4 regions of the Streptomyces sp. NPDC002790 genome follow, and region 2 is predicted to be linked to each of the others. Evidence: riboswitches for the same ligand, from Rfam matches in the RefSeq annotation. Region 2 holds a riboswitch; each other region holds the start of a gene.
The links. A riboswitch is a leader RNA that binds a small molecule or an ion and turns the genes downstream of it on or off. The one in region 2 is predicted to bind cyclic di-AMP.

Region 1 (7,240 bases), on a different contig from region 2:
ACGTCACCAAGAACAGCCGGGTCGACGCCAAGACACCCTGGCTGCGACAGATCACCAAGGAAGCCCCGGCCCAGCAGCAGACCGCGTAGACCCGGGGGAGGCGGGGTTGTCAGTGGCCTGCGTTACGTTCGAGGGGTGAACGAACCCGAGGCGCACGACCACCACGCCCCCGCCGCCGCAGGCGACACCGCCGGCCGCGTCGTCCTGCTCACCACCAGCCACCGGGTCGCCCCCGGGCTCCTCTCCTGGCAGGCCTGGCAGACGCTGCGCACGGCCGACGAGGTGCTGTGCGCCGACGCCGCGCACCCGCAGCTGCCGTACGTGAAGGACGCGGGCGTCCAGGTCACGATCGCCGCGCCCACCGCCCGCGAGCTCGTCGACCGCTGCGCCGACGGCGGGCGCACACTCGTCGTCCTCGCCACCGCCGAGGGCGACCGGCAGCTCACGGACGGCCTGGCGCGGCTCGCCGGCTCGGGCCGCGAACAGATGCCGAACCTCGAACTGCTCCCCGGTTCCTACGACCTGCCCGGCGCCCGCCTCCTCGACCTCGTCCAGGTCATGGACCGGATCCGCCGCGAATGCCCCTGGTCGAAGCAGCGCACCCACGAGGACCTCGCCAAGTACGCCATCGAGGAGGCCTACGAACTCGTCGAGGCCATCGAGACCAACGACCGCGACGAACTGCGCGAGGAACTCGGCGACGTACTCCTCCAGGTCGTCTTCCACGCCCGCATCGCCGAGGAGGCCTCGGCGGAGTCCGAGGAAGAGGCCCCCTTCTCCATCGACGACGTCGCGGGCGGCATCGTCGACAAGCTCATCCACCGCCACCCGCACGTCTTCGGCGACGAGAGCGCCGCGACCCCGGAGGAGGTCCGGGAGATCTGGCTCCGCAAGAAGGGCGAGTCCAAGCGCCGCGCCTCCGTCACGGACGGCGTCCCCCTCGGCCAGCCGTCCCTCGCCCTCGCCGCCAAACTCGCCTCCCGGGTACGCACGGCGAACCTGGACGTCCCGGTGCCCACGGGAGACGACATCGGCTACGAACTCCTCACCCTCGCCCTGCGCGCCGAGGCCGAAGGCGTCGACCCGGAGGCAGCACTCAGAGCCGCCGCCCGTGCCTACCGGGACGCGGTACGCACGACCGAGGGGCTCACCACCTCATAGGGCCGGTTACGGTCAGGTGGTGACCGAGAGCCCCACTCCCTCCAGCGCCCCCGAACTCTTCAGCTGGGAGTTCGCCGGCAACCCGTACCCCGCCTACGCCTGGCTGCGCGAGCACGCCCCCGTGCACCGCACCACGCTGCCGAGCGGCGTCGAGGCCTGGCTGGTCACCCGGTACGCGGACGCCCGCCAGGCGCTCGCCGACCCACGGCTCAGCAAGAACGCGGACCACCACGACGAGCCGAGCCACGCCAAGGGCAAGACGGGTATCCCCGGTGAACGCAAGGCCGAGCTGACCACCCACCTCCTCAACATCGACCCGCCGGACCACACCCGCCTGCGCCGCCTCGTCTCGAAGGCGTTCACCCCACGCCGCGTCGCCGAATTCGCGCCACGCGTCCAGCAGTTGACGGACGACCTCATCGACGCCTTCGCGGCGAACGGCGAAGCCGACCTCATCCACGACTTCGCCTTCCCCCTCCCCATCTACGCCATCTGCGACCTCCTCGGCGTCCCCCGCGAGGACCAGGACGACTTCCGCGAATGGGCGGGCATGATGATCCGCCACGGCGGCGGCCCCCGCGGCGGAGTGGGCCGCGCGGTGAAGCGGATCCGCGCGTACCTGGTCGACCTGATCCACCGCAAACGCGGCGACCTGACGGACGACCTGATCTCCGACCTGATCCGCGCCTCCGACCACGGCGAACACCTCACGGAGAACGAGGTGGCGGCCATGTGTTTCGTGCTGCTCTTCGCCGGGTTCGAGACGACCGTCAACCTGATCGGCAACGGCACGTACGCCCTGCTCACGCATCCCGAGCAGAGGGGGCTTCTGCAGAGGTCGATCGCGGCAGGGGAGACGGGCCTGCTGGAGACGGGGATCGAGGAACTCCTGCGCTTCGACGGGCCGGTGGAGATGGCCACGTGGCGGTTCGCCAGGGCGTCGCTGACCATCGGCGGCGTGGAGATCGGTGCGGGCGACCCGGTTCTCGTCGTGCTCGCCGCCGCCGACCGCGACCCGGCGCGCTTCACCGAGCCCGACACCCTCGACCTCTCCCGCCGCGACAACCAGCACCTCGGGTACGGACACGGCATCCACTACTGCCTCGGCGCCCCGCTCGCGCGCCTGGAGGGACAGGCCGCCCTCGGCACGCTCCTGACGCGCCTCCCGGACCTGCGACTTGCGGTGGAACCTGACGATTTGCGGTGGCGTGGCGGGCTCATCATGCGTGGACTGCGCACGCTCCCGGTGGAGTTCACGACGCGTCAGAACCCCGCCGGAACTGACGGGCCGTCAGCAATGTGACATTCACGTGATCTTCGCTGCATCGACTTGTGACAGGCGTTCGAGTGCAGCTACGTTCACGGATCATCGCGACACATGCACAACCCGCACCACTTGCACCACCCGTCGCGCGTAGCAGCATCAGTCTCGCGAAAGGCAACCGCATGCTCTCCGGGAACGGTCGACACCGTCGCCCCCGCCAGGCCCCTGCTCTCGTCGTCGCCGCCGGAGTCGCCGGCAGCGCCATCGCGATCCCGCTGTTCGCCGCGAGCGGCGCGAGCGCCGCGACCACGCAGGCGTGGGACAAGCTCGCCGAGTGCGAGAGCGGTGGGCAGTGGAGCCTGGATGCCGGTAACGGCTACTACGGCGGCCTCCAGTTCACGCAGGAGAGATGGGAGCAGTACGGGGGGCTCGACTACGCCCCGCGTGCCGACCAGGCCAGCCGCTCGCAGCAGATAGCCGTCGCCGAGAAGGTTCTTGACGCCAAGGGTGTGAGTGCCTGGCCGATGTGCTCGCTCACCGCGGACCTCACCAAGGGCGACGACTCGGCGGAGGTCGATCCGGGCGTCTCCGCGTCGCCGCAGCCGTCCGAGTCGGCATCCGATTCCGCGTCCGAGCCGTCGGACACCGATGCCGACAACAAGTCGGACGACGACGCCGACAAGGCGGGCTCCACCGATTCAGCCGATTCGGGAGACAAGGGTCACGACGGCGGTGAGGGTTCCGACGCGTCGGACGAGCCGTCGGCCGACCCCTCGCGCGATACCTCCGGTAGCAGCGCCGAGGGCTCCCCGTCCCCCTCAAGTGACAAGTCCCACGCACCTTCTGACGGCGACGACACGGCCTCCTCCTCCTCCGAAACGGCCTCGCCGTCCGCCTCCCCCTCCGGTGACGGTGACGGTGCCGCGTCGGACGACGCCACGGCGGGCCGCCACCGCGGAGACCGTGCCGGTGACGACGGTTCCGACTCCCGTACGGGAGAGGGGCGTCACGCCTCGCGTGACGAGAAGCGCGGCGACGACACGTACGAGGTGCACGCCGGCGACAACCTCTGGGACATCGCGAAGGCTCAGGACGTGCACGGCGGATGGGACGCGCTCTACGAGCGGAACAAGGAGACGGTAGGTACCGACCCAGACCTCATCCTTCCTGGTCAGAGCCTGGATCTTGGGGACGGATCGGGCAAAAGGTAGCGGGAGTTCGGGCCGTTTGAGGGGGCTTTGTCCGATGTCGATCGAGTGAGACATGGGTCTCAAAGCCCCTGATCGACTTTGAAATCGGACGGATCGACCGCTTACGTTCGTGACCGCTCGCTTCAGCGGGCCCCGATGGACGTCACGCCGAATCCTGCCAACGTCCGTACGGGAACAGTCGACGCGTAAGCGCCGTAGGCAGGAGCGGGGGACCCAGGTAAGCCGCCCTTCCGGGAGACCGGACGGGCTTGGGGTTAAGCAGCGCACAAGGATGCGTCTGCCGGACACTCACTGGTCCGAACCCGACAGCTCACCTCGCAGGCGTCGGTGAGGAGATATCTCCATGCTGTTTTCCGGCAACAACAAGCACCGCCGCCCCTCCAAGGCCGTTCGCGTCGCCACGCTCGGCGGAGTCGCCGCTGCCGCCGTCGCCGTGCCGCTGATGGGTGCCGGTTCGGCCTCCGCCGCGACCACGTCCGAGTGGGACCAGGTCGCGCAGTGCGAGTCCGGCGGCAACTGGTCCACCAACACCGGCAACGGTTTCTACGGTGGCCTGCAGTTCTCGTCCTCCACCTGGTCCGCCTACGGCGGCTCGCAGTACGCCTCCACCGCCGACCAGGCCTCCAAGGCGCAGCAGATAGCCGTCGGCGAGAAGGTTCTCGCCTCGCAGGGCAACGGTGCCTGGCCGAACTGCGGCTCGGGCCTGTCCTCCACCCCGAACGAGGGTGGCGCGGACGACTCGTCCTCGCAGCAGCAGGACACCCAGAGCACGCAGCAGCGTGCCGACCGCTCCGAGCAGCGCGAGCAGCCGAAGCAGGAGGCCCCGAAGCAGGCGGCCCCCAAGCAGGAGGCCCCGAAGCAGGCGGCTCCGAAGCAGGACACCGTCACCACCCCGACCGGTAACAAGGTCGAGAAGGGTGACGGCGAGTACAAGGTGAAGACCGGCGACACCCTCAGCAAGATCGCCGAGGCGCACGACTCGAACTGGCAGAAGCTGTTCGAGAAGAACAAGGACATCGTCAAGGACGCGGACCTGATCTACCCGGGTCAGCAGCTGCACCTCAGCTAAGACCGTCCGGCCCCGCGCAGGGGCCACCAGGCCCGCACAGGGCCACCAGGTACGGGCTCGGCATCGGCGGACGCCGAGCCCCGCCGCACCCCGTCCCCACGGGCCGCTCACTTCGGCGACCTCCCTCCCGGCGCAGCCGGGAGGGAGGTCGCTGTTTTTGTTCCGTTAAGGAACATTTCGCTAACGGCGTTGTCCACAAGACGGGCGTTCGGATGGCCGATGCCCTCGGGCCGGTTACGCTCGGGGATGCGGGACCCGTTGTCCGACGGTGCCCGCAAAGCTTCGTCACATCCCAGAAGGAGATGCTCGTGCCGTCCATCGACGTCGTCGTAGCCCGGGAAATCCTGGACTCCCGAGGCAATCCCACGGTCGAGGTCGAGGTCGGCCTCGACGACGGGAGCACCGGCCGTGCGGCCGTCCCGTCGGGTGCCTCCACCGGTGCCTTCGAGGCCATCGAACTCCGCGACGGTGACCCCAACCGTTACCAGGGCAAGGGCGTCGAGAAGGCCGTCCTCGCCGTCATCGAGCAGATCGGCCCGGAGCTCGTCGGCTACGACGCCACCGAGCAGCGCCTGATCGACCAGGCGATGTTCGACCTGGACGCCACCGACAACAAGGGCTCGCTCGGCGCCAACGCCATCCTCGGCGTCTCCCTCGCCGTCGCGCACGCCGCGTCCGAGGCGTCGGACCTGCCGCTCTTCCGCTACCTGGGCGGCCCGAACGCGCACCTTCTCCCGGTGCCGATGATGAACATCCTGAACGGTGGATCCCACGCGGACTCCAACGTCGACATCCAGGAGTTCATGATCGCCCCGATCGGCGCGGAGTCCTTCTCCGAGGCCCTGCGCTGGGGCGCCGAGGTCTACCACACGCTGAAGAAGGTCCTGAAGAGCAAGGGCCTGGCCACGGGCCTGGGCGACGAGGGCGGCTTCGCCCCGAACCTGGGCTCGAACCGTGAGGCCCTCGACCTGATCCTCGAGGCCATCAAGGAGGCCGGCTACGTTCCCGGCCAGCAGATCGCCCTCGCGCTCGACGTCGCCGCCTCCGAGTTCTACAAGGACGGCAAGTACCAGTTCGAGGGCAAGGAGCGCTCCGCCGCCGAGATGACGGAGTACTACGAGGAGCTCGTCTCCGCGTACCCGCTCGTCTCCGTCGAGGACCCGCTGTTCGAGGACGACTGGGCCGGCTGGAACGTTCTCACCGAGAAGCTGGGTGACAAGGTCCAGATCGTCGGCGACGACCTCTTCGTCACCAACCCGGAGCGCCTGGCCCGCGGCATCGAGGAGAACTCGGCGAACGCTCTGCTCGTGAAGGTGAACCAGATCGGTTCGCTGACCGAGACCCTGGACGCCGTCGAGCTCGCCCAGCGCAACGGGTTCAAGTGCATGATGTCCCACCGCTCCGGCGAGACCGAGGACGTCACCATCGCCGACCTGGCCGTCGCCACCAACTGCGGCCAGATCAAGACCGGCGCCCCGGCCCGCTCCGAGCGTGTCGCCAAGTACAACCAGCTGCTGCGCATCGAGGAGATCCTGGACGACGCGGCGGTCTACGCCGGTCGCTCGGCCTTCCCGCGCTTCAAGGGCTGAACCCGGCCCCCGCGTGAGCCGGTAGTTCCGTACGTCCCCGCACTCGGTCCCGTACCGTGTGCGGGGACGTACGTACGTGAGCGGGGAGGCGGGAGCAGGCGATGCCCGGAAAGGTGCGGGACAGGGACTCCCGAGATCGCTTCTCGACGGCCACCCGCCTGCGCGTTCTGGGCGAGCAGACCGCCGAGCGCGTCTACCGCTCGCAGAGCAAGCGGCAGGCCCGCCGCTCCCGGCTCACGGGCCGCGCGGCCCTGCTGGCCCTCGTCCTGTGCACCCTCGTGGTCGCGCTGGCGTACCCGATAAGGCAGTACGTATCGCAGCGCGGCGAGATCGAGGACCTGCAGCGCCAGCAGCAGGAGGCCAAGCAGCGGGTCGACAAGCTGCGCGACCAGAAGGCCCGCTGGCAGGACGACGCGTTCGCCGAGCAGCGCATCCGGGAGCGCCTGCACATGGTGATGCCGGGCGAGACCGGCTACGTGGTGCCGAGCGAGCGCACCGCTGCCGCCGAGCGCGCCGAGCAGGGCGCGGAGGACCGCCCCTGGTACTCAAACGTCTGGGACGGCGTCGACAAGGCCGACCAGGCGGACAATTGACCATCTCTGTCGACAACTGACGATCACTGAAGGAAACACCCGAGCGATGGAAACGCCCCCGCCGCAGACCGAGCCCACCGCGCCCACGGACGCCGACATCCAGGCGTTCAAGGAGCAGCTGGGGCGCCCGCCGCGCGGCCTGCGCGCCATCGCGCACCGTTGCCCCTGCGGCAACCCGGACGTGGTTGAGACGGCGCCGCGTCTGGAGGACGGCACTCCGTTCCCGACGACGTACTACCTCACGTGTCCGCGTGCGGCGTCGGCGATCGGCACGCTCGAGGCCAATGGCGTGATGAAGGAGATGACGGAGCGCCTGGGGACGGACCCGGAGCTGGCGCGTCAGTACCGTGCGG
Region 2 (7,240 bases):
GCAGGGGGGAACGACCACCCGGGCGCGCCGCCACCGCGACCGCACCACGCACAAGCCGGCCCACTGAGTCGGGCCGGGGCGGAGGGACCGCGAGGGGAGTCCGGATGGACGAGGTGTATCTGCGCAGGCTCACCCGATGGCAGGCCGAACAGCAGCGGGAGGGGATCGCCGATGTGTACGTCACGGCGTACCGCGGTGCGGCCGGGGCCGAGTACCGGGACCGGGCGAGCTTCCTGGGCCGCTTCGAGCAGCATGTTCGGCACGACGGGTTCGACATGACGGTCGCCGACGCGCCCGGACTCGTCGGCTGCGCCTACGGGTACCGCCTGGAGCGCGACGGGGCATGGTGGGCGGACCTCCCCGTCGAGGTGACACGGCAGACGGAGGAACTCGCCGCGTCCGGACGGGTGTTCGCGCTGGCCGAGCTGATGGTGTTGTCCGGGCACCGCCGCCACGGTGTAGCGACCCGCCTCGGCGACCTGCTGCTCTCCCGCCACACCCAGGACCTTGTGGTGGCCGGTGTGGGCGGGAACAGGCGCGCGGCCGGCGTCGGGCAGCTGCTCCGGGCATGGGGCTGGAAGGAACTGCCCGCCTCGGGGCCGGGCGCCGGGGAGTCGGGCCGGGAGGTGTGGGCGCGCGGGCCCCTGCGGTGAGCGGCCACGCTGCGCGAGCGGCCGCGACCAGCCCGCCCCCTGACCGGCGCAACAGAAACTGCGCCACCGCTGAGGACACGTCAGGCTGCCATTGATCCGACCGGAGGTGTTGCATGGCAGCGGGCGCACGGGTGCGACGCGTTCTTCTGGGGGGCCTCGTCCCCCTGCTGGTGGTGGCCGCGACGGCGTGCGGCGGGGCCACGCGGACCGACTCCGACGTGGGTGCGCACCCCGAACACCGGCCCTCCGGCGGGCCGTTCGCGCACCCGGGCGTCCTGGTCGGCAAGGGACAACTGGCCGCCGTCCGTGACCACGTGGCCCGGAAGCAGGAGCCGTGGATCTCCGCGTACAAGGAGATGAGCGACAGCAAGTACGCCGACCTCGACTACAAGGCCAAGCCGTACGCGACCGTGGAGTGCCCCTTCGACGCCGAGACCGGGCAGGGCTGCGTCGAGGAGCGGGAGGATGCCATCGCGGCGTACACGCAGGCGCTGCTGTGGAACGTCACCCGCGACAAGGCGCACGCCGCCAAGGCCGTCGAGATCATGGACGCCTGGTCGGACAAGGTCACCGGGCACACCGCGGACAACGCGGGGTTGCAGGCCGCCTGGGCCGGCACGTCCTGGGCGAAGGCCGCCGAGCTGATGCAGTACACGTACAAGGACTGGCCGGACGGGCAGGAGCTGAAGTTCCAGCGGATGCTGCGCGAGGCCTATCTGCCCGAAGTGCGGGGCGGATCCGCCGACTTCAACGGCAACTGGGACCTGGTGATGGCCGACGCGACGATGAGCATGGCCGTCTACCTGAACGACCAGTCGGCCTTCGACCAGGCCGTCGGGCACTTCCGCGCCCGCGTCCCCGCGTACTTCTATCTCTCCAGCGACGGGCCGCTGCCGGTGAAGCCGAAGGGCAGCGACATCGACACCCCGAAGGAACTGCGGACGTACTGGTTCGGGCAGAAGACCTTCAAGGACGGGCTCGCCCAGGAGACCTGCCGCAACTTCAAGCACGCCAGCTACTCCCTCGCCGCCACCTCCCACATGGCGGAGACCGCCTGGCACCAGGGCGTCGACCTGTACGGAGAGGTGAAGGAACGGCTCGCCGCCGCGCTCGAACTGCACTCCAAGTACCAGCTGGGCACCAAGGCCCCGTCCTGGCTGTGCGGCGGCAAGGTGCAGCGGGACATGGGGCCCGACACGGAGGTGGGCCTCCAGCACCTTCAGGGGCGGCTGAAGATGGACCTCCCGCAGACCGAGAAGCTCACCCACAAGCAGCGGCCGGAGGGTACGGACGACCTGTTCGTGGCGTGGGAGACCCTCACGCACGCCGCCGCGTGAACGGTCACGGGAAGCGATTCGCGTTCACTCCCCCTGATGGCGTAGAGTTGTGAACACAACGGCGCGGGGTGGAGCAGCTCGGTAGCTCGCTGGGCTCATAACCCAGAGGTCGCAGGTTCAAATCCTGTCCCCGCTACTGAAGACCAGAGGCCGGAATCTCACTGAGATTCCGGCCTCTGGTCATTTGTGTTCCGTTTCCGCCCCCGCCCGCGCGGTCACCCGTGTTGCGCACGTCACGTTCCCCACCCGTACGGCCCACCCCTGCTCGCCCGCACGCCCCCGTGCGGGAACTCTTGGTGAGACGCCGGAAGCTGGCAGGGAACGGCAGGAGACGAGTGGTGGGGCAGCGAACAGGAGGCACCAGCGGGAGACGGAGGCGGCACGGCTCCGACACCGTGAGCACCCGCCTCTTCCTGCGGCTGCTGCCCCTGCTGCTCATCATCGGCGGTGCGATCTACGAGTACGTCACCCCCAAGGGCTTTCCCGGCGCCCCTTTGTTCAGCGCGGCGCCACTGGTCGCCGCCCCGTTCTTCTCGCTCGGCGCGACGATCCTGACGGGCGTCGTGTCGATCGTTGCGATCACCGCCGTGCACCTGCGCTTCACGGAGAACCTCGACTCCGTGTTCGTCACCGAGGTCGTGACCGTGGCCACCGTCTGCGTCCTGGCCTGTGTGATCAACCGGATCGTGTACCGCGGTTACGAGCAGCTGGCCTCCGCCCGCGAGATCGCCCAGGCCGCGCAGCTCGCGGTGCTGCCCCGGCCGCCCCAGCGGCTCGGCGGCTTCGTGATCGCGGCGCGCTACGAGGCGGCGCAGGCCGGCGCGTTCATCGGCGGTGACCTGTACGCGGTCCAGGACACTCCGCACGGCATCCGGATCATCGTCGGCGACGTACGCGGCAAGGGCATGGGCGCGGTCGCCGCGGTCGCCGTCGTCATCGGCGCGTTCCGGGAGGCCGCCGAGCAGGAGGGCTCCCTGGAGGCCGTCGCCCAGCGCCTGGAGCGGGCGCTGGCCCGCGAGGGCACCCGGCGCAGCGGCATCGACGACTTCGAGGGCTTCACCACGGCCGTGCTCGTCGAGATCCCGCACGGCGTCGAACTCGTCCGCGTCCTCAACCGCGGTCACCCCAGCCCGCTGCTGCTGCTCGGCGACGGCACCGTACGCGCACTCGACCCGTGCCAGGCGGCGCTGCCGCTCGGCATGAGCGAACTCGGCAGCTGGCCCGACCGGGCCGTCGAGGCGGCGTTCCCGTCCGCGGCCACGCTGTTGCTCTACACCGACGGGCTCTCCGAGGCGCGCGACCCGAGCGGCCGCTTCTACGATCCGGCGGCCCGGCTCTCCGGACGCGTCTTCCCCGGACCCGATGAACTCCTCGCGGCCCTCGCCGTGGAGGTGCGCGCGCATACCGGCGGCGGGACGAAGGACGACATGGCGCTGCTCGCCGTGCGGCGGGGCTGAGGGGCGGGGCTGTTGGGCGGGCCCGAGTTTCTTGATCGTTGTTACCTGTGGTAGCCGACCGTAGTCGAACGGCGCCGCTCCGCATAACAATTGACGCACCATCACTTGCGCGGACGTTTGCGAGGCTCTGCCAACTCGCCCCGATCCGCCCGCTCGTGTCCCGATAAGTCCTGGCCAGAGTCGTGAACGATCAGTGGGAAGCGCTTGGAATTATTGTCTGCTGTCTATTAACGTTCGATAACGCAGCGCGGTCGTCCCAGCCGTCACAAGAGACAGCTCCGTGCGCACACGCTTAATCCCGCAAGGGAACCGGGGAACCATCAACTTGGGGTGAATCGGACATCGTTGAAGCTCGCGATGTCGGTAGGAGACCTTCCTGCTCCGAACCCGTCAGCTAACCCGGTAGGCGAGAAGGAAGGAAAGGAGAGCGCCCCCGTGGCGTCGAACCGGCCTGCCCCAGACTTCTTCTACGGACCCGAAGACGACTTCGGCGTCGAGCAGGAGACCTGGGAGGAGTGGAATCCCACCGAGGAGTCCGTCTCCCCCGTCCGCGGCAGGCATCGCACAGCCCGCCGCCGTGGTGGATTCGCTCGTAGCTCCACTGTTCTCGGCGTCGGCGTGGTCGCCGCCGTCGGTGCGGGCGGCATCGCCACCGCACAGGGCGGCAAGCCCGCGGTCCACATATCCATGCCCGACCTGTCGGCGGTCAAGGACTCGCTGCCCGCGGCCAAGTCGCTGCCGGGCGTGGGCTCGTTGATGTCCGACGGCTCGGACTCCGATTCCGACTCCGGCGCCACGGCCTCCCCGCTGAGCGGCGCCGGTATCACCCAGGCCGAGGCCGCCGACGGGCAGACCGGCGCGGGCGAGGCGCTGCGGGCCCGCATCATGCAGCAGGCCGAGACGCAGCAGGACGCGGCCGACGCCACCGCGAAGCAGGCCGCGGAGGAGGCCGCCGCGAAGCAGGCGGCCGTCGAGGCCGCGGCCAAGCAGGACGCGGCCAAGGCCAAGGAGCTCGCCGAGAAGAAGAAGGCCGAGGCGGAGGCCCGCCGCAAGGCCGAGGCCGAGCGCCTCGCCAAGCTGGCCAAGAGCTTCAAGCTCCCGGTCGCCTCGTACACGCTCTCCGGCACCTTCGGCCAGCCCGGCTCCATGTGGTCCTCCGGGTACCACACGGGCCTCGACTTCGCCGCCTCCACCGGTACGCCGATCCGCGCCATCCACTCCGGCACGGTCACGGAGGCCGGCTGGGCGGGCGCGTACGGATACCGCACGGTGCTCACCCTCGACGACGGCACCGAGCTGTGGTTCTGCCACCAGTCCTCGCTCAATGTCAGCGCGGGCCAGAAGGTCAGCACCGGCGATGTCATCGGCCGCGTGGGCGCCACGGGCAATGTCACCGGGCCGCACCTCCACCTGGAGGTCCACCCCGGCGGGCAGTCCACCGGCGTCGACCCGGCGTCGTGGCTGCGCGAAAAGGGCCTCACGCCCTGAACACGTGAACTCCGGCGGTCCTGGCGCTCACCCCCCGACGTCAGGGCTGCCGGTTTGCCCATTCCTGGGTCTCTTGAGGCGATTTTCGGCGCGGTCGCGGAATACCGTATTCCGTACGGGTGTTGAGTCGGGGCATGACTTCCTCTCCTTCTCTGCGCAAGCTCGGCACCTCCGACCTCGAGGTCTTCCCGCTGTCCCTGGGTGGCAACGTGTTCGGCTGGACCGCCGACGAGGCCACGTCCTTCGAGGTGCTCGACGCGTACGTCGCCGCGGGCGGCAACTTCATCGACACCGCCGATGTGTACTCGGCGTGGGTGGACGGCAACCGGGGCGGTGAGTCGGAGACCGTCATCGGCAAGTGGCTGGCCTCGCGCGGCCGCCGCGACGACGTCGTCATCGCCACCAAGGGCGGCCACCACCCGGAGTTCCAGGGCCTGTCCGCGGCCAACATCAAGGCCGCGGCCGACGCCTCCCTGAAGCGCCTCGGCACCGACCACATCGACCTGTACTACACGCACTACGACGACCCCGAGGTGCCGGTCGAGGAGATCATCGGCGCCCTTGACGAACTGGTGAAGGCGGGCAAGGTACGCCACATCGCCGCGTCGAACATCTCCGCGCAGCGCCTCCAGGACTCCCTCGACCTCTCCGACCGCGAGGGCCTCGCCCGTTACGTCGCGCTCCAGCCGCACTACAACCTAGTCTCGCGCGACACGTACGAGGGTGAGCTGCAGGACGTCGCCGCGCGCGCGGGCCTCGGGGCCGTGCCGTACTACGCACTCGCGGCCGGCTTCCTGACCGGCAAGTACCGGGCGGGCGTCAAGGTCGACAGCGCGCGGGCCGCCGGTGCGGGCAAGCACCTGGAGACCGAGCGCGGGCAGAAGGTGCTCGCCGCCCTCGACGAGGTCGCGCAGGCGCACGACGCCGAGATCGCCACGGTCGCCCTCGCCTGGCTCGCCGCGCAGCCCACGGTGACGGCGCCGATCGCGTCCGCGCGGAAGGTCGAGCAGCTTCCGGGGCTGCTCGCGGTGGCGGACGTGGAGCTGACACAGGCGGAGCTCGACCGGCTCACGGCGGCGTCTCAGTAGCGGTACGGGTTGTCGTAGGTGTACGCGGTATATGTGGTGTAGGCGGGGTGCTGCGCCGGGGGGCCCGCGTACGCCGGGGGCAGCCACATCGGCGTCGCGATCTGGGAGCCGTACGCGAGCGCCGGGCGCGCGGAGTGGCGCCGCGCCCACAGTGCCTCCAACAGCTCCCGTTCCCGTACGACGTAGTCCGCGCCGGCCCTGCCTCTGCGGCCGCGGTGGCGAAGCAGCGCGAGGGATGTCGCGAGGTCCTCGTACTCGGCGACGGCCGTCGCGGCCGGCCGGCCGCCGTAGTGCGTGGCGAACTCGCGGGCCAGGCGCCGCGCCTTGAGCGAGCCGAGCGCGAGCGGGTCCGGCGGGGCGAGCCAACCCGCGGCGACGTAGGCGGGCAACTCCTGGCGGATGGTGCGCAGCTCACGCTGGCGTACGTACACCGCGAGCCAGGTGAGCACGCCGAACACCGGCACCATGAACGCGGCGTACACCGCGAAGAAGCCGTACTCGCCGAACGAGGACGAGCCGTTCCAGAACGCGTGCATGCCCATCGCGGCGAGCAGTCCCGCGAGCGGGAGCAGCATCCGGCGCAGTCGGCCGCGGCCCGGCGCCATGGCGGCGGCGATGCCGAAGCCGATGCCGGTGAGGACCGTGAACAGCGGGTGCGCGAACGGGGACATCACGACGCGCACGAAAAAGGTGGCGGCGGTGACCGAGGTCAGGCCAGGACCTGTGCCGGCGAGCTGGTCGGTGCCGAAGGCGTTGCCGAGATAGAGGATGTTCTCGGTGAACGCGAAGCCGGTGGCGGTGACCCCGGCGATGACGACGCCGTCGACGATTCCGGTGAAGTCCCGTCTGCGGAACAGGAAGACGAGCAGCACGGCCGCCGCCTTCGCGGACTCCTCGACGACCGGGGCGATGACGGTGGCACCGAGGGTGTCGGCGCTCGACGGGTCGGCGGTCGCGGTCTCGATCCAGCGGGTCGCGAAGCTGTTGGCGACGATCGCTATCAGCGCCGCCGCGCAGGCGCCCCAGGCGAAGGAGAAGATCAGGTTCCGCCAGGGTCCCGGCTGTACGCGGTCCAGCCAGCGGAACGCGGATATGAGGAGGGGGACGGGTAGCACGGCGAGCCCGAGCCCCACCAGGAACCCCTCGGTGCCGGTCTGCTCGCGGACCAGGGCGAGGATCACGGCCCCGGAGACCGCGAGCAGCGTCGCAAGCGCGGT
Region 3 (7,240 bases), on a different contig from region 2:
TAGAACACCAAACCGATCACGACGAACAGGAGCAGCGGCAGCACCTGGCTGAGCGTGTACGGCAGCCGCTGGCCGGCGAACGACTCGGGCAGCGAGTCCGCCGGGTTGCCAGCCGTGCCGAACCACCCCACCCCGAAGCCGGGCCAGACGAGCACGACCACGGTGAACGCCACGAAGCCGGTGGAGAGCGCGGTCACGATCCAGGCGCCCGCCCGGCCGCCCGGCACGGCGTAGGGCCGCTCCTGGTCGGGGTACTTGCGGCGCAGCACGGCGAGGCTCGGGAACGTGATGACGTAGGAGATGAACGTCGTGCTGATGGTCAGGCCGAGGCCCGCCGCGAAGTACTTCTCACCGTCGCCTCCGGTGAGATTGAGGGCGACGACGAACAGGATCGAACCGAGCACGGCGGACAGGATGTTGACCCGGACCGGCGTGCCGTGCTTCTCGGAGATGCGACCCAGCCAGGCCGGGCCCGCGCCGTCCGCGCACGCCACGGCCTGCGCACGGTGGGCGCCCATCGCCCAGGTGACACCGGAGGTGAGCAGCCCGATGATGAGGCCCGCCGCGGCGACCCCGCCGAACACGGAGCCGAGCCCGGTCAGCGTCACCGTGCCGTCGGCCGCGATCGAACCGCCGTAGACCGTGAAGACGGCCTTGCAGGCGTCGATGAAGCCGCCCAGGCTGCCGATCTCCTGGCTGGGCAGAACGAACAGGATGCCGAGGATGGGCCCTCCGTAGAGCAGCACGGCGGCGAGGCCGGAGCGCAGGATCGACAGCGGGATGTCGCGGCGCGGGTTCTTCATCTCCTCGGCGGCCGAGCTGGGCAGTTCGAAGCCTACGTAGTTGAAGATGAGCACCGGGACGAGCGCCACGAAGCCCGCATACGTAGGCGTGAATTCGCCCGCGGGCAGAGCGTGGATGCCATGTTCGGCGGCGTACACGACGACGGACACGAGGAAGAAGCCGAGCAGCACGACACGCGCGACGGCGCCCGCGATGGGCACCCACTTGCCGATGCGTACGGACTGCACCACGGCGAGCGCGCCACCCCAGATGAACACGAACCCGGCGACGTACTTCCACACGCCCGGCAGCGGCGTGAAGAACTCCTCCCAGGTCGTCAGCGCGATGATGCACAGGCTGCCGCCCACCCAGACGGGATTTGATATCCAGTACAGGAGTTGGTTGACGCCCGCGACGAGCCGGCCAAAGGCGAGGCGGGTCCAGACGTACGGGCCGCCCTGCACGGGGAAGGACGAGCCGAGTTCGGCGACGAGCAGCCCGTAGGGGAGGAAGAAGACGACAGCCAGGATGACCATCCAGGTCAGGCCCTGCGGGCCCTGTGCGGCGACGGATCCGATGGTGTCCAGGCCGACGAGCGTGCAGATGAGGAAGAACAGCACGTCCAGCCGGCGCAGATCCTTGCGCAGCCGTGAGCGCTGCTCGCCCCAGCCTTCGGAGAGGTCGGGCTCGTCCCCGGCGGGCGGGGTCGGCGAGAGGGACGGCGCGTGGGTCACGATTGCTCCTGGCGAGAACAGAACGGGAACAGAACGACGAGAGCACTGACGGCACTTGGGCCCTGCTCGGGCCGCGCCCACCCCCGACCGGCCGACTTATTGACTGAACGGCCAGTCAGTAGTGGAACGTGACGCGACTGTGGCCCCTGCGACGGCGGGGCGTCAAGAGTCCTGCACCTGAACGAGCGCCTGAACGAGTCGGTGCGCAGGAACAACTAGGGTTGCGGCGTGACCAGAGTCCGGTTGAGCGTGGCCGAGCGGCGCGAAGAGCTGCTGGGGGCCGCCATCGAGCAGATCGAGGCGCGCGGAGTGGCCGCCGTGCGCATCGCCGACGTGGCGTCGGCGCTCAGCGTGAGCAACGCGCTGGTGCTGTACCACTTTTCGACGAAGGAGAAGCTCGTCGCGGCCGCGTTCGCGCACGCCGCCGAGAGCGACCTGGCCCACCTGCGCAAGCTGCTCGGCCGCCGCACGACGGCCCTGAAGCGGCTGCGCGCCGCGGTGCGCTGGTACGCGCCGACGGGTCAGGCCAAGGGGTGGCGGCTGTGGATCGAGGGCTGGGCCGCGGCGCTGCGCGAGCCCGCGCTGCGGGAGGTCACACGGGACCTCGACCGGCAGTGGAAGGCGGCGCTCGCGGAGGTGATCGCCGAGGGCGTGGCGGCGGGCGAGTTCGGCTGCCCCGACCCGATGGCGGCGGCGCTGCGGCTCACGGCGCTGCTCGACGGGCTCGCCGTGCAGCTGACGGCGTACGAGGACAAGCGGGCCAGGCCGGCCACGGTGTCGCGGGCCCGCATGCAGGAGTGGGTGGATGAGGCGCTCGCCCGCGAACTGGGGCTCGAGCGCGCGGAGTTGACCGGGGCGGGACGCTGACGGGAAGCCGTCAGCGCCGCCGAACCGCCGAGGGGCGCCGCGTCAGAACGCCGCCTCCCGATGAGTCCTACCCCGTACTGCGGTGAATGCGTCAGGAAGCCCGCTCCAGGTGCGCCTTCACGGCGTGCGGGTCCACGAAGCCCTTGGCCTGCACCCGGTCGCCGGAGGACTCGCCGCGCAGCCTGCGCCCGATCCACGGCACCAGGAACTCCCGCGCCCAGTGGATGTCGTCGCGCCGCACCTCGAACGTGCCGCGCGGGGGCAGCAGCGGCCACGCCTGCTCGGGGTTGGCCGGCACCTCGACGCCGAGCGCCTGGGCGGCACGCAGCGCCACGCGCGTGTGCCCGTCGGGCGACAGGTGGAGGCGGTCGCCGTCCCAGGCCCGGCGGTCCTGGATGGACTTCAGGGACCACAGGTCGAGCATCACGCAGCCGTGGCGGTCGGCTATCGCCCGCAGATGCATGTTGTACGTGGCGATCTTGCCGCGCAGATGCTTGAGCACGGCCACGTCACGGGTGTCGAACCCGGTGGCCACCATGACGGTGCCTGCCGCGTCGGCGAGCCGGACGACAGCCTTCTCGAAGCGTTCGGCCACGTCGTCCGGGTCGGTGCCGGGGCGGATGATGTCGTTGCCGCCGGCGACCAGGCTCACCAGGTCGGGGGCGAGCTCGACCGCCTTCGGGACCTGGTCCGCGACGACCTGGTCGAGGAGCTTGCCGCGCACGGCCAGGTTCGCGTACCGGAAGGTGTCCTCGGGGACACGGTCGTCCAGGAGGACGGCGAGCCGGTCCGCCCAGCCCGCGAACTTACCGTCGGGGCCGGGGTCGCCGACCCCCTCGGTGAAGCTGTCGCCCACGGCCGCGTAGGAGCGGATCGTGCCGTTGAGTGAGTCCGTGAGTGCTCTCGATTCGTTTGCCACGACCACACATCTTTCACCCTCGGGTGTGACCTACGCGACCGTAGCCAGGGGTTGACGCGTGGTGAGATACCCCACCCGCCACATGGGGAATAAGCGTGGAATAAGCGCGCGAACGCGATTCGGCGCCCGGGGTGCTCCCCGGGCGCCGAAGGGAGCGGGCCGACGGGCGGCCGCTACGTCACGTCTCAGGCGTTCACACCGTGCTCGCTCAGGTACGCGATCGGGTCGATGTCCGAGCCGTAGTCCGCACCCGTGCGGATCTCGAAGTGCAGGTGCGGTCCGGTGACGTTGCCGGTCGCGCCGGACTTGGCGATCTCCTGGCCGGCCGTCACGGTGGCGCCCTGGGCGACACCGATCGACGACAGGTGGCCGTACTGGGAGTAGTGGCCGTCGGCGTGCTGGATGACGACCTCGTTGCCGTACGCGCCGCCCGAGCCGGTCGAGACGACGGTGCCGTCGGCGATCGACTTCACGGAGGTGCCGGTCGGCACCGAGTAGTCGGCGCCGGTGTGGCTGCCGCTGGACCACATGGAGCCGGAGTTGCCGTAGCCCGTGCCCTTGGCGCCGTCGACCGGCGCCGTGTAGTCGCCGGAGGCGGTGGTCTTGGCGCTCGTCTGCGTGGCGGCGGCCCCGCTCTCGGAGCCGGAGTCGTCCGCGGCCGCGCCGCCGAGGTCGAGCTTGACGCCGATCTTGAGGTGGTCCGCGTTGGAGCCGACGGCGTCCTTGTTGTTCTCGTACAGCTTCTTCCAGCCGCCGTCGACGTCCTGCGCCTTGGCGATCTTCGAAAGCGTGTCACCGGCCTTGACGGTGTACGTCGTGGTGTCGGCGGTGCCGCCGGACGTCGCGGCCTGTGCGCCGGTGGCGCCCATCAGCGGGAGCGCCACGGCGACTCCACCGGCGGAGGCGACGGCGGCGACACGGGCGATGCGCTGGGAGGTCGAAAGGCGGTGCTTTCCCTTTGCGGGCATGCTGATTTTCCTCTCCGTCGCCTACGAGGTGAGCTGTCGGGTTCGGGCTGGAGATGCCCGGCCACGCCCGGGGTGCGGGCGCGGCTTCACCCCTAGCCGCTTCGGGAAATCCCTACGCGGCGTACTGCGTGTGGGTCCCCCGCTCCTGCCGTGGACGGGTAGTCGAAAGGAATCCGGGCGGCGGCAGGACTAGGCGTTCCGACCGGATTGATTGGTGACCGTAGGCGAACCGCAATGGCTACGACAAACCCCGAATTCGCTTGCGGCGGCAATTCATTGGGTTTCCGGGGCCGTCCTGCGTAACCCTGCGTCGACATTCTCTGCTTTACCAACGCCATACCTTCGGGGATTACTGGGCAGGCAATCCTGGCCGCCCGGCACGCAGCGTCACGAACATGAAGCCGGTCACGCACACGCCCACAAGCCCCTCCGATCCATGCACAGTTGACACAGAACGGGGCGAATCGGACAGATGGTTGCCTGGGGAACCGATGTCGTATCGTCAGGAGCGCGCCCACCGGCGACCCAACGCCGGTGCACCGATTGGGAGGAGCCCCTGTGACGCAGCACGCACCGTCCACCGAGCCCGAGCTGACCGGAGTGCGCAACTTCCGAGACGTGGGCGGCCTTCCCACCGTGGACGGCCGGCGCGTGCGTCAGGGCGTTCTGTTCCGCAGCGGTCACCTCGCCCACGCCACGGCCGAGGACTCGAGCTTCCTCTCCTCCCTCGGCCTGCACACGGTCTTCGACTTCCGCAACGGCGCCGACCTGACGCTGGAAGGCGCGGACGTCGAGCTGCCCGGCGTGCGCAATCAGAACCTGCCGCTCAACGACCCGGCCGACGGCGCCGAATTCTGGACCATGGTCCGCGACGGCAACATCGATCAGCTGCGCCAGATCCTCTCCGAGGGCCGCGCGGCGAACCGGCTCGTCGAGTCCTACCGCACCATGATCAAGGAGCGCACCGCCGAGCACAGCCGCGTGCTGCACTCCCTCGCCGAGGACAGCCTCCCCGCGCTGATGCACTGCGCGGCGGGCAAGGACCGCGCGGGCCTGTCGATCGCGGTGACGCTGCTCGCGGTGGGCGTGGAGCGCGACGCCATCGAGGCGGACTACCTCAAGTCCAACGAGAAGCACCGCCGCTACAACGTGCGCCGCACCGCCACCGCGAAGGACGCCTACTCCCCCGAGATCATGGAGCTGCTCAGCCCGCTCTTCGACGCCCGCATCGAGTACCTCAACGCGGGCCTCGAGACCATCGACGAGCACTGGGGCGGCACGGACCGCTACCTCGAAGAGGGCCTGAAGCTCACTGCGGCGACGCGCGAGCGACTGCGCGAGCGCCTTCTCGCCTGACCGCCGAGCGCCGAGCGCCGAGCGCCGGAGGGTGTCTGGCCCGAGCGTCGCAAGTGCCTGGCACGAGCGCCGCAGGTGCCTGGCCCGTGCATCGCAAGTGCCTGGCACGAGCGCCGCACGGGCTGGGCCCAGGCGCCACACGGGCTGGGCCGGGGCGCCACACGGGCCGGGCGCGAGCGACGCATGGGCCGGCCCCGAGCGTCGCAGGACGCCCGGCGTCGCCCACCCCGTTCGAGGTCCGCCGTCACCCCTCCCTGTCGCGAAGTGCCGCGCGGGCGGGGAGGGTCACGGCGAGCAGGCCGAGGCACACCGCGCTTGCCGCGAACGTGCCGTACAGCAGCGGCGGTATGTACGGGGACTCACCCGTCATGCCGCGCATCATCGGGGTCAGCGTGATCATCGCGATGGCGGTGCCGAGCGCCACCCCCGCGGCCGATACCAGCAGGCTCTCCCAGCGGAGCATCCGCAGCACCTGGCGGCGCGTGGAGCCGACGAGGCGGAGCACCGTCAGTTCGCGACGGCGGTCCAGGACCGTCATCACCAGTGTGTTGACCGCCGCGACGGCGGCGAAGCCGCCCAGGACCGCGGCCATCATGTAGTTGGACCATGCGCCCATTTCGCTGTCCACGCTCTGCTCGACGGCGTAGCCCGAGGCGTCCGTGACCTTGCCGAGTGCGGTGAGCGGCGCGGCGTCGCCGCCGCGCACCAGCAGCGTGCTGTCGAAGGCCGATGTGACGTGTCCTGACAGGGAGGCACGGTCCATGGTCACCGCCGCCAGCCCGAGGCCCCGGCCGTACACCGCCGCGACGTGCGGGCGGGCCTTCGTGCCGTCGGGGAGACGGAGCGGCAGCCTGTCGCCCACCTTCACCTTCGCCGCCGTGGCGAGGGTCTTGTCGATGGCGATGCGGTCCGCGCCCACGCGATCCAGGCTTCCGGCGCGCACATCCAGATCCTGCACCTTGGCGAGCTCCGCGCCCGAGCCCGAGATTCCCTGGGCCGCGGTCGCCTGCAGCGACGTCTCCCCACCCGAGTCGACCGGTATGAGCACCTGCGTGTCCAGCAGGCTCACAGCCGCGTCGACACCGGGAGTGCGGGCTGCCCGGTCGGCGGCGCCCGCGGGCAGACCTGCGGGGTTGGTCACGACGTGGTCCGCCGTGATGCCGTCGCGCAGCTGGTCCGCGGACACCTTGCTCTCGCTTGTGTGCATGAAGACCAGCGTCGAGGCGAAGGCCATCGCCAGCACGATTGGCGTGATCGCGGAGGCCAACCGGCGGGAATTCGTCCGGGAGTTGGCGGCCGCCAGCGAGGCCGAGGCGCCACCGCCACGCAGCAGCAGGCCGAAGAGGGCCGCGCACAGCCGGGCCAGCAGCGGGCCGAGCAGGGCGACGGCGAGCATGAAGAGCATGACGACGCCGAGCGAGGCGTTCGCCGCGTCGGCGCCGGCGGTGGAGGCCGCGACGCCGGCGAGCACCGAGCCGCCGCCGAGGGCCGCGACGCCGAGCACGGTACGGATGACGCCCGGCCGCAGCCGCTCCACCGAGGCCTCGGCGAGCGCCTGCCCCGGCTTGATCTTCGCCGGCCTGCGCCCGGCGATCCAGCCCGCGCCGAGCGCC
Region 4 (7,240 bases), on a different contig from region 2:
CTTCGCAAGCGATCCACTCTTCGGCGACATGGCAGAGGACCCGTACGAACCGGGTTCCCACGCGACCGGCCAGTGGCACACAGCCCCCCAGCAGCAGTACGCCGACCCCTACGCCTCCGCGTACTACGGCACCGGCACGTACGACACCGGTACCTACGACACGACCGGCGCCTGGGCGACCGGCGGGTACGAGCAGGTCGCCGACATCCCGGCGCAGCACCCCCGGACGATGGCCGAGCAGCACGCCACGGGTCAGTGGGACACGTCGGCGTACGAGACGCAGATGTACGCGGCTCAACACCCCGACACGCAGAGCTTCGACACGCATTCCTTTGAACCCCAGAGCTTCGAACCCCAAAGCTTCGAGACTCAGAGTTTCCAGACCCCGGGCTTCGAGACCCAGAGCTTCGAGTTCCAGGGGTTCGAGGCGCAGCACTTCGAAGCGCAGGGCTTCGAGACCCAGAGCTTCGAGACGCCGAGCTTCAACACGCACGACATGCTCGGCGCGCCCGATCCGCACGACACTCAGGGTTCCACCCACACCTTCCAGGCGCCGGTCTTCGGTACGACCGCCTACGACACGGGCGCGTACGACGCCACGCAGTGGAACGCGGCCGACGCCGTCGCCCCCGCGGAGCCCGAGGCCGAGGACGAGCCCGTCATGGACCCGGCCCCCGAAGCGGAACACCCGCACGGACCCGCCCTCGACGCCGACCCCGCGCCCCCGCAGCCCACATCACGCAGGGCCGGGAAGAACGCGAAGAACGTCTCCCGTGGTCGCGCCGGTCGCCGACGTCCGCCGGCCAAGCGGTCCGCGCTGGTCACCATCGTCGTGCCCTCGGTCTGCGTGGTCGGCGTCGCCGGGATCGCCGCGGCGAGCGTCGGCGGGAGCAGCGGGGACGACGGCAAGGAGGCGCAGGCCGAGGCGGCCCCGGACGCGCAGGCCGTGAAGCCGGCCGTCGCCAACAACAAGCTGGACTCGCAGTTGAAGGACCTGTCCGCCGACGCGGGCGACTTTGCCGACCGGGCGAGCCGCACGCAGGAGCGGATCGACCTCAAGGCGAAGCAGGAGGCGGCGCGCAAGCATGCCGCCGAGGAGGCCGCGCGCAAGGAAGCGGCGCGGCCCAAGTTCGTACTGCCGGTGAAGCAGCACGGGCTGAGCGCCTTCTTCGGGCAGGCCGGCGTCAACTGGATGTCCCAGCACTCCGGCATCGACTTCCCCGTCTCGTACGGGACTCCGGTGATGGCCGCGACGGACGGCACCGTGAAGACGCAGTGGAACAGCGCGTACGGGAACATGGCCATCGTCACCGCCAAGGACGGCACGGAGACCTGGTACTGCCACCTGTCCTCGCACACCGTGATGAGCGGTCCGGTGAAGGCCGGTGACGTGATCGCGCGGTCCGGGAACTCCGGCAACTCCACAGGACCGCACCTGCACTTCGAGGTACGGCCCGGCGGCAGCGCGGCGATCGACCCGCTGCCGTGGCTGCGCAGCCACGGCCTCAACCCGAACTGAGCCGCTCCCCCCGCTACAGCTTCTCGACCGGCGCGTACCGCAGCAGCAGCCGCTTCGGCTTGGGGTCGCCGAAGTCGATCGACGCCTCCGACTTGTCGCCGGTGCCCGACACGCCCACCACCGTGCCCAGCCCGAACTGGTCGTGCGTGACGCGGTCGCCGATGGCGAGGGCGACCACCGGCTTGGAGTTCGCCCGGCTCGTGGCGAAGGCCGGCGTCGTACCCGTGCGGGAGCGCGAGGACGACAGCGTGGCCGCGATGCCGCCGCCGATGCTCTTGGTCGAGGCCGCGGGCGTGGACGGGCCGGTGCGCTTCCAGTCGAGGTGGCCGACGGGGATCTCCTCCAGGAACCGGGAGGGCGGGTTGTACGAGGGCTGACCCCAGGCGCTGCGCATGGAGGCGCGCGTCAGGTAGAGGCGCTGTCGCGCGCGCGTGATGCCCACGTACGCGAGGCGGCGCTCCTCCTCCAGCTCCTTGGCCTGGCCGAGGGAGCGCATGTGCGGGAAGACGCCGTCCTCCAGGCCGGTCAGGAAGACGACCGGGAACTCCAGGCCCTTGGCGGTGTGCAGCGTCATCAGCGTGATGACGCCGCTCCCGTCGTCGTCCTCGTCGGGGATCTGGTCGGAGTCGGCGACGAGCGCGACGCGCTCCAGGAAGGCGGAGAGCCCCCCGCCCATCGTCGTGGCCTCGCCCTCGGTCGTGCCGCCGTCCGCCTCGGCCCCGCCCTCTGCCGTGTCCTCCGTCGCGTCCTCGCCTGCGGCGGACTCCTGCTCGAACTCCAGGGCCACGGCCGCGAGTTCCTGGAGGTTCTCGATCCGGGTCTCGTCCTGCGGGTCGGTGGAGGCCTGGAGTTCGGCGAGGTAGCCGGTGCGCTCGAGGATGGCCTCGAGGACCGTGGCCGGGCCCGCGCCCGACTCCACGATCGTGCGGAGGTCCTCCATCAGCGTGTTGAACCGCTTCACGGCGTTCGCCGAGCGGGCCGCCATCCCGTACGCCTCGTCGACGCGGCGCAGCGCCTGCGGGAAGGAGATCTTCTCGCGCTGGGAGAGCGCGTCGATCATCGCTTCGGCGCGGTCGCCGATGCCGCGCTTGGGCACGTTGAGGATGCGGCGCAGCGGGACCGAGTCCTCGGGGTTGGAGAGCACGCGCAGGTAGGCCAGGACGTCCCTGACCTCCTTGCGCTCGTAGAAGCGGACGCCGCCGACGACCTTGTAGGGCAGGCCGGTGCGGATGAAGATCTCTTCGAAGACACGGGACTGCGCGTTCGTCCGGTAGAAGACCGCGACGTCGCCCGCCAGCGCGTCGCCCGCGTCCGTGAGCCGGTCGATCTCGTCGGCGATGAACTGCGCCTCGTCGTGCTCGGTGTCCGCGACGTAGCCGGTGATCTGGGCGCCGGGCCCCTCGTTCGTCCAGAGGTTCTTGGGGCGGCGCGACTCGTTGCGCTCGATCACCGCGTTCGCCGCGCTGAGGATCGTCTGCGTGGAGCGGTAGTTCTGCTCCAGCATGATCGTCGTCGCGTTCGTGTAGTCCTCTTCGAACTGCAGGATGTTACGGATCGTGGCGCCACGGAACGCGTAGATCGACTGGTCCGCGTCACCCACGACGCACAGCTCCGCCGGGTCCGCCTCCTCCCCCTCGGTGGGGCCGACCAGCTCGCGGACCAGCGCGTACTGCGCGTGGTTCGTGTCCTGGTACTCGTCGACGAGGACGTGGCGGAAGCGGCGGTGGTAGTGCTCCGCGACGTCGGGGAACGCGCGCAGCAGGTTCACCGTCGTCATGATCAGGTCGTCGAAGTCCAGGGCGTTGGCCTCGCGGAGCCGTCCCTGGTACATCCGGTAGGCCTGGGCGAGGGTCTTCTCGAAGCCGTCGGCCGCCGTGCCCGCGAAGTCCTCCTCGTCGATCAGCTCGTTCTTGAGATTGCTGATCTTGGCGCTGAAGGACTTCGGCGGGAACTTCTTCGGGTCCAGGTCCAGGTCGCGGCAGACGAGCGCCATGAGCCGCTTGCTGTCGGCGGCGTCGTAGATCGAGAAGGAGGACGTGAAGCCCAGCTTCTTGCTCTCGCGGCGCAGGATGCGGACGCAGGCGCTGTGGAACGTGGAGACCCACATGGCGTTCGCGCGCGGGCCCACCAGGGCCTCGACGCGCTCCTTCATCTCGCCCGCGGCCTTGTTCGTGAACGTGATCGCGAGGATCTGGCCGGGGTGTGCTCCGCGCTCGGCGAGCAGGTACGCGATGCGGTGCGTGAGGACGCGGGTCTTGCCGGAACCGGCGCCCGCGACGATGAGCAGCGGGGAGCCGCCGTGCACGACGGCCGCCTGCTGGTTCTCGTTCAGCCCCTCGAGGAGGGAGGCCGAGTCGAGGACCGGGCGGGGGGCGCCGTCCCGGTAGTGCGCGTCCCGCTCCGGGGGCACGCCGAACAGCCCCTCCGGCATCGGCTCCGGGGCCCCGTCGTCGTACTCGGGGTCCGGGGGCGGGGGCGGGGGCTCCGCCGCACTGTTCTGGAGGCCGGTCAGGAAGCTGTCGTCAAAGAGGCTGCTCATCGCTCCACGAGTCTAGGCGGCCCCACTGACAACCCGCGGCCCCCTTCAAAATCCGAGGGAGCCCGGAGGGAAATCCGAGCGGGCCCGGAGGGAAATCCGAGGGGGCCCGGAGCAAGAGATCACGAAAATGTATCGGGCATATCGAACATCAACCTTCACAGCAGCCACACGAGTTGGCTACGGTTCAGCCGGGCAGCCCGTCCCCCCGCCCGCGGATGTCGCGGCGAACGGGCAGCCCCCGCTGAGTTCCGTACGCCGCAAGGCAGGGAACCGGGGACCCAACCGACCTTGGGGTGAATCGGTCAGCCGACCGTAGGGCAGCCTTCCACGTACGACGCCCGAACCCGACAGCTAACCCGGTAGGCGGACGACGGAAGGAGTCGCCTGCCTTGGCGTCGCACCGTAAGCCCCGCAGCCGTTCCCGGATCACCGGCGGCCTTCGCACGACCCCGGCCGTCGGCATCACGACCGCCGCCCTCACCTCCGTGGCCCTGCTCTCGCAGACGGCACAGGCCGCGCCCGCGCAGCCGTCGTCGAAGCCGCGCCTCGAAGAGGTCCAGCAGAAGGTCGACACCCTGTACCGGCAGGCCGAGGTCGCCACCCAGAAGTACAACGGCGCGAAGGAGCGGACCGACTCCAAGAAGACCCAGGTCGACAAGCTCCTCGACGATGTCGCGCAGCGCACCGATGACATGAACACGGCCCGCCAGAAGCTCGGCAGATACGCCGCCGAGCAGTACCGCTCGGGCAGTGTCAGCGACACCGCGACCATGTTCCTCGCGGACGACCCGGAGGACTACTTCTCGCAGCGCCAGCTGATGAACCGGCTCACCAGTGAGCAGAAGAAGTCGATCGACGACTATCAGGGGCAGGCGCGCGAGATCGCCGAGAAGCGCGACGAGGCGCAGTCGAGCCTCCAGGACCTCACCGACTCGCAGGCCGAGCTGAGGTCGACGAAGGAGACCGTCCAGACGAAGCTCTCCGACGCGCGCAAGCTGCTGGCCGAGCTGACCGCCGAGGAGAAGGCGCGGCTCGCCGCGATCGAGAAGGCCAAGGAGGCGGCGGCCCGCAAGAAGGCCGCCGAGTTGGCCGCCAAGCAGAAGGCCGCGGAGGCGGCGAAGCGGAAGGCGGCCGAGGAGGCGAAGGAGCAGGAGCAGTCTTCCGGCTCGTCCTCCGGCTCCTCGGGGTCCTCTTCCGGTTCGTCGGGCTCATCGGACGCCTCCTACGCCACGAAGGCCGCGCAGGCGCTGGCGTTCGCCAAGTCACAGGAGGGCAAGCCGTACGTGTGGGGCGCCACGGGCCCGGACTCGTACGACTGCTCGGGCCTTACGCAGGCGGCGTGGAAGTCCGCGGGGATCTCGCTGCCGCGGACGACCTGGGACCAGGTCGAGATCGGCAAGACGGTGCCGCTCTCCGACATCCAACCCGGTGACCTGGTGTTCTTCTACGACGACATCAGCCACGTGGGCCTCTACATGGGCGACGGCATGATGGTGCACGCGCCGAAGCCGGGTGCGGTCGTGCGCGAGGAGTCGATCTACTACGACGGCACGTCGTCGATCCACAGCGTGGTGCGCCCGGCCTGAGCCCACCACGCCTGTGACTCTGACGATGCCGGTGATCAGGTCCAGAGCACCGCGATGAAGATGTTCGCGACGGTGAGCGCGCCGACCGTCGCGAACAGACCCTTCTCGGCCTTCTCCTCGTCCCGCTTCACGTAGACGATGCCGAGGATCACGATCAGGACCGCGAGCTTCACGCCGATCTTGATGTTGTTGACGGTGGAGCCGTCGGCCTGGTTGAGGCCGACCAGGGCGACGCCGGTCACCAGCATGGTCAGCGCGCCGTGCAGCATCGCCTTGTTGAAGCGGGCCGCGCCCTCCTTCATCGCCGACATCTGCGTGAGGAAGCCGCCGAGCAGCGAGGCGATGCCGATGATGTGCAGACCGACGAAGATGTTGATGAGTACGTCCATGGGGCCGGAGCCTACTTGGGCCCGTTTCGGGCCACTTCGGAGCCCCGACGGTCACCCTCTGTCACCGCCCGTAACAAATGGGCCAGTTGCGAACAATCGGCCACCAACCCGTTACGCCGAGGTTTAGCGTCCTTGCTCAGGTGACCGGCTCCCCACCGCCGCCCGGGCCAGGGGCGGCAGTCGGACACCACCGCCGAGAAAGGTCCGGCGGCGACCCGCTCCCCCTGTGCGGGCCGCCGCCGGACGCGCGACCGGGGGCCGTGCGTTTCGGACGGCCGCCCAGAGGAGGACTTTGTGCCGGCAGCGCACCGCAAGCCCCGACCGCGTTCGCTCAGCGTTGGTAGGGCCCGCACCGCGGCCACCCTCGCCCTGGCATCCGCGGCCACCGTCACCGCCCTCGACGGCGGGGCGGCGCACGCGGAGCCCGAGCTCGGCGCCGCCCAGGTGCGGGCCAAGGTCGACAAGCTGTACCAGGAGGCGGAGGTCGCCACCCAGAAGTACAACGGCGCGAAGGAGAAGGCGGACGGGGCGCGGAAGAAGGTGGACGAGCTCCAGGACGAGGCGTCCCGGCGCACCGAATCGCTCAACTCCCAGCGCGAGAAGCTGGGTTCGGTGGCGGCATCCCAGTACCGCACCGGAGGCGTGGACCCTTCGGTCCAGTTGCTCCTCTCCTCCACCCCCGACGCGTACCTCGACAAGGCGTCCCTCACGGAGCGCGTCGGCGCCCGGCAGGCCGCCGCGGTCACCCGCGTGCAGGACGAACTCCGCGAGATCGACCAGCTGCGCGGCGACGCCGACGGCACGCTCTCCGAAATCCGCGCCAAAAAGGCCGAGTTGGAGGACAACAAGAAGAAGGTGAAGCGAAAACTCGCGGAGGCCCGCCGCCTCCTCGACCGCATCACCCCCGAAGAGCGCACCCCCACCGCCACACAGAGCGGGCGCACCTCACGCTCGACGGAACGCGCCGACCTCTCCCAGGCCCCCAACTCCCGCGCCAAGGCCGCGATCTCCTTCGCGTACGGCGCCCTGGGCAGCCCCTACGTATGGGGCGCCACCGGCCCCTCCGCCTTCGACTGCTCGGGCCTCACCCAGGCCGCGTACAAGGCGGCAGGCGTCTCACTCCCCCGCACGACGTACGCCCAGATCGACGCGGGCCCGCGCATCCCGAAGTCCCAGCTCCAACCCGGCGACCTGGTCTTCTTCTACT

Region 1: linked by a shared signal. The riboswitch ahead of ABT004_RS34910 (transglycosylase family protein) and the one ahead of ABT004_RS16385 (M23 family metallopeptidase) in region 2 are both predicted to bind cyclic di-AMP.
Region 3: linked by a shared signal. The riboswitch ahead of ABT004_RS12365 (M23 family metallopeptidase) and the one ahead of ABT004_RS16385 (M23 family metallopeptidase) in region 2 are both predicted to bind cyclic di-AMP.
Region 4: linked by a shared signal. The riboswitch ahead of ABT004_RS11900 (C40 family peptidase) and the one ahead of ABT004_RS16385 (M23 family metallopeptidase) in region 2 are both predicted to bind cyclic di-AMP.

The regions. Positions count from the first base shown of each region.
Region 1 covers NZ_JBEOVM010000173.1:372-7,611, reverse strand. The annotation lists gene ABT004_RS34930 (SurA N-terminal domain-containing protein) at 1-89, shown strand, start outside; gene ABT004_RS34925 (nucleoside triphosphate pyrophosphohydrolase) at 136-1,161, shown strand; gene ABT004_RS34920 (cytochrome P450 family protein) at 1,181-2,464, shown strand; gene ABT004_RS34915 (transglycosylase family protein) at 2,608-3,636, shown strand; cyclic di-AMP (ydaO/yuaA leader) riboswitch at 3,817-3,975, shown strand; gene ABT004_RS34910 (transglycosylase family protein) at 3,980-4,705, shown strand; gene eno (phosphopyruvate hydratase) at 5,014-6,294, shown strand; gene ABT004_RS34900 (FtsB family cell division protein) at 6,396-6,887, shown strand; gene ABT004_RS34895 (DUF501 domain-containing protein) at 6,934-7,240, shown strand, end outside.
Region 2 covers NZ_JBEOVM010000030.1:19,062-26,301, reverse strand. The annotation lists gene ABT004_RS16410 (hypothetical protein) at 1-67, shown strand, start outside; gene ABT004_RS16405 (hypothetical protein) at 105-653, shown strand; gene ABT004_RS16400 (alginate lyase family protein) at 767-1,990, shown strand; tRNA gene ABT004_RS16395 (tRNA-Met) at 2,053-2,126, shown strand; gene ABT004_RS16390 (PP2C family protein-serine/threonine phosphatase) at 2,326-3,447, shown strand; cyclic di-AMP (ydaO/yuaA leader) riboswitch at 3,727-3,871, shown strand; gene ABT004_RS16385 (M23 family metallopeptidase) at 3,883-4,935, shown strand; gene ABT004_RS16380 (aldo/keto reductase) at 5,070-6,023, shown strand; gene ABT004_RS16375 (PrsW family intramembrane metalloprotease) at 6,017-7,240, opposite strand, start outside.
Region 3 covers NZ_JBEOVM010000019.1:25,014-32,253, forward strand. The annotation lists gene ABT004_RS12350 (APC family permease) at 1-1,517, opposite strand, end outside; gene ABT004_RS12355 (TetR/AcrR family transcriptional regulator) at 1,746-2,384, shown strand; gene ABT004_RS12360 (SGNH/GDSL hydrolase family protein) at 2,476-3,303, opposite strand; gene ABT004_RS12365 (M23 family metallopeptidase) at 3,489-4,271, opposite strand; cyclic di-AMP (ydaO/yuaA leader) riboswitch at 4,275-4,442, opposite strand; gene ABT004_RS12370 (tyrosine-protein phosphatase) at 4,830-5,627, shown strand; gene ABT004_RS12375 (FtsX-like permease family protein) at 5,872-7,240, opposite strand, start outside.
Region 4 covers NZ_JBEOVM010000018.1:18,603-25,842, forward strand. The annotation lists gene ABT004_RS11890 (M23 family metallopeptidase) at 1-1,519, shown strand, start outside; gene pcrA (DNA helicase PcrA) at 1,533-4,058, opposite strand; cyclic di-AMP (ydaO/yuaA leader) riboswitch at 4,302-4,440, shown strand; gene ABT004_RS11900 (C40 family peptidase) at 4,448-5,644, shown strand; gene ABT004_RS11905 (hypothetical protein) at 5,680-6,033, opposite strand; gene ABT004_RS11910 (C40 family peptidase) at 6,328-7,240, shown strand, end outside.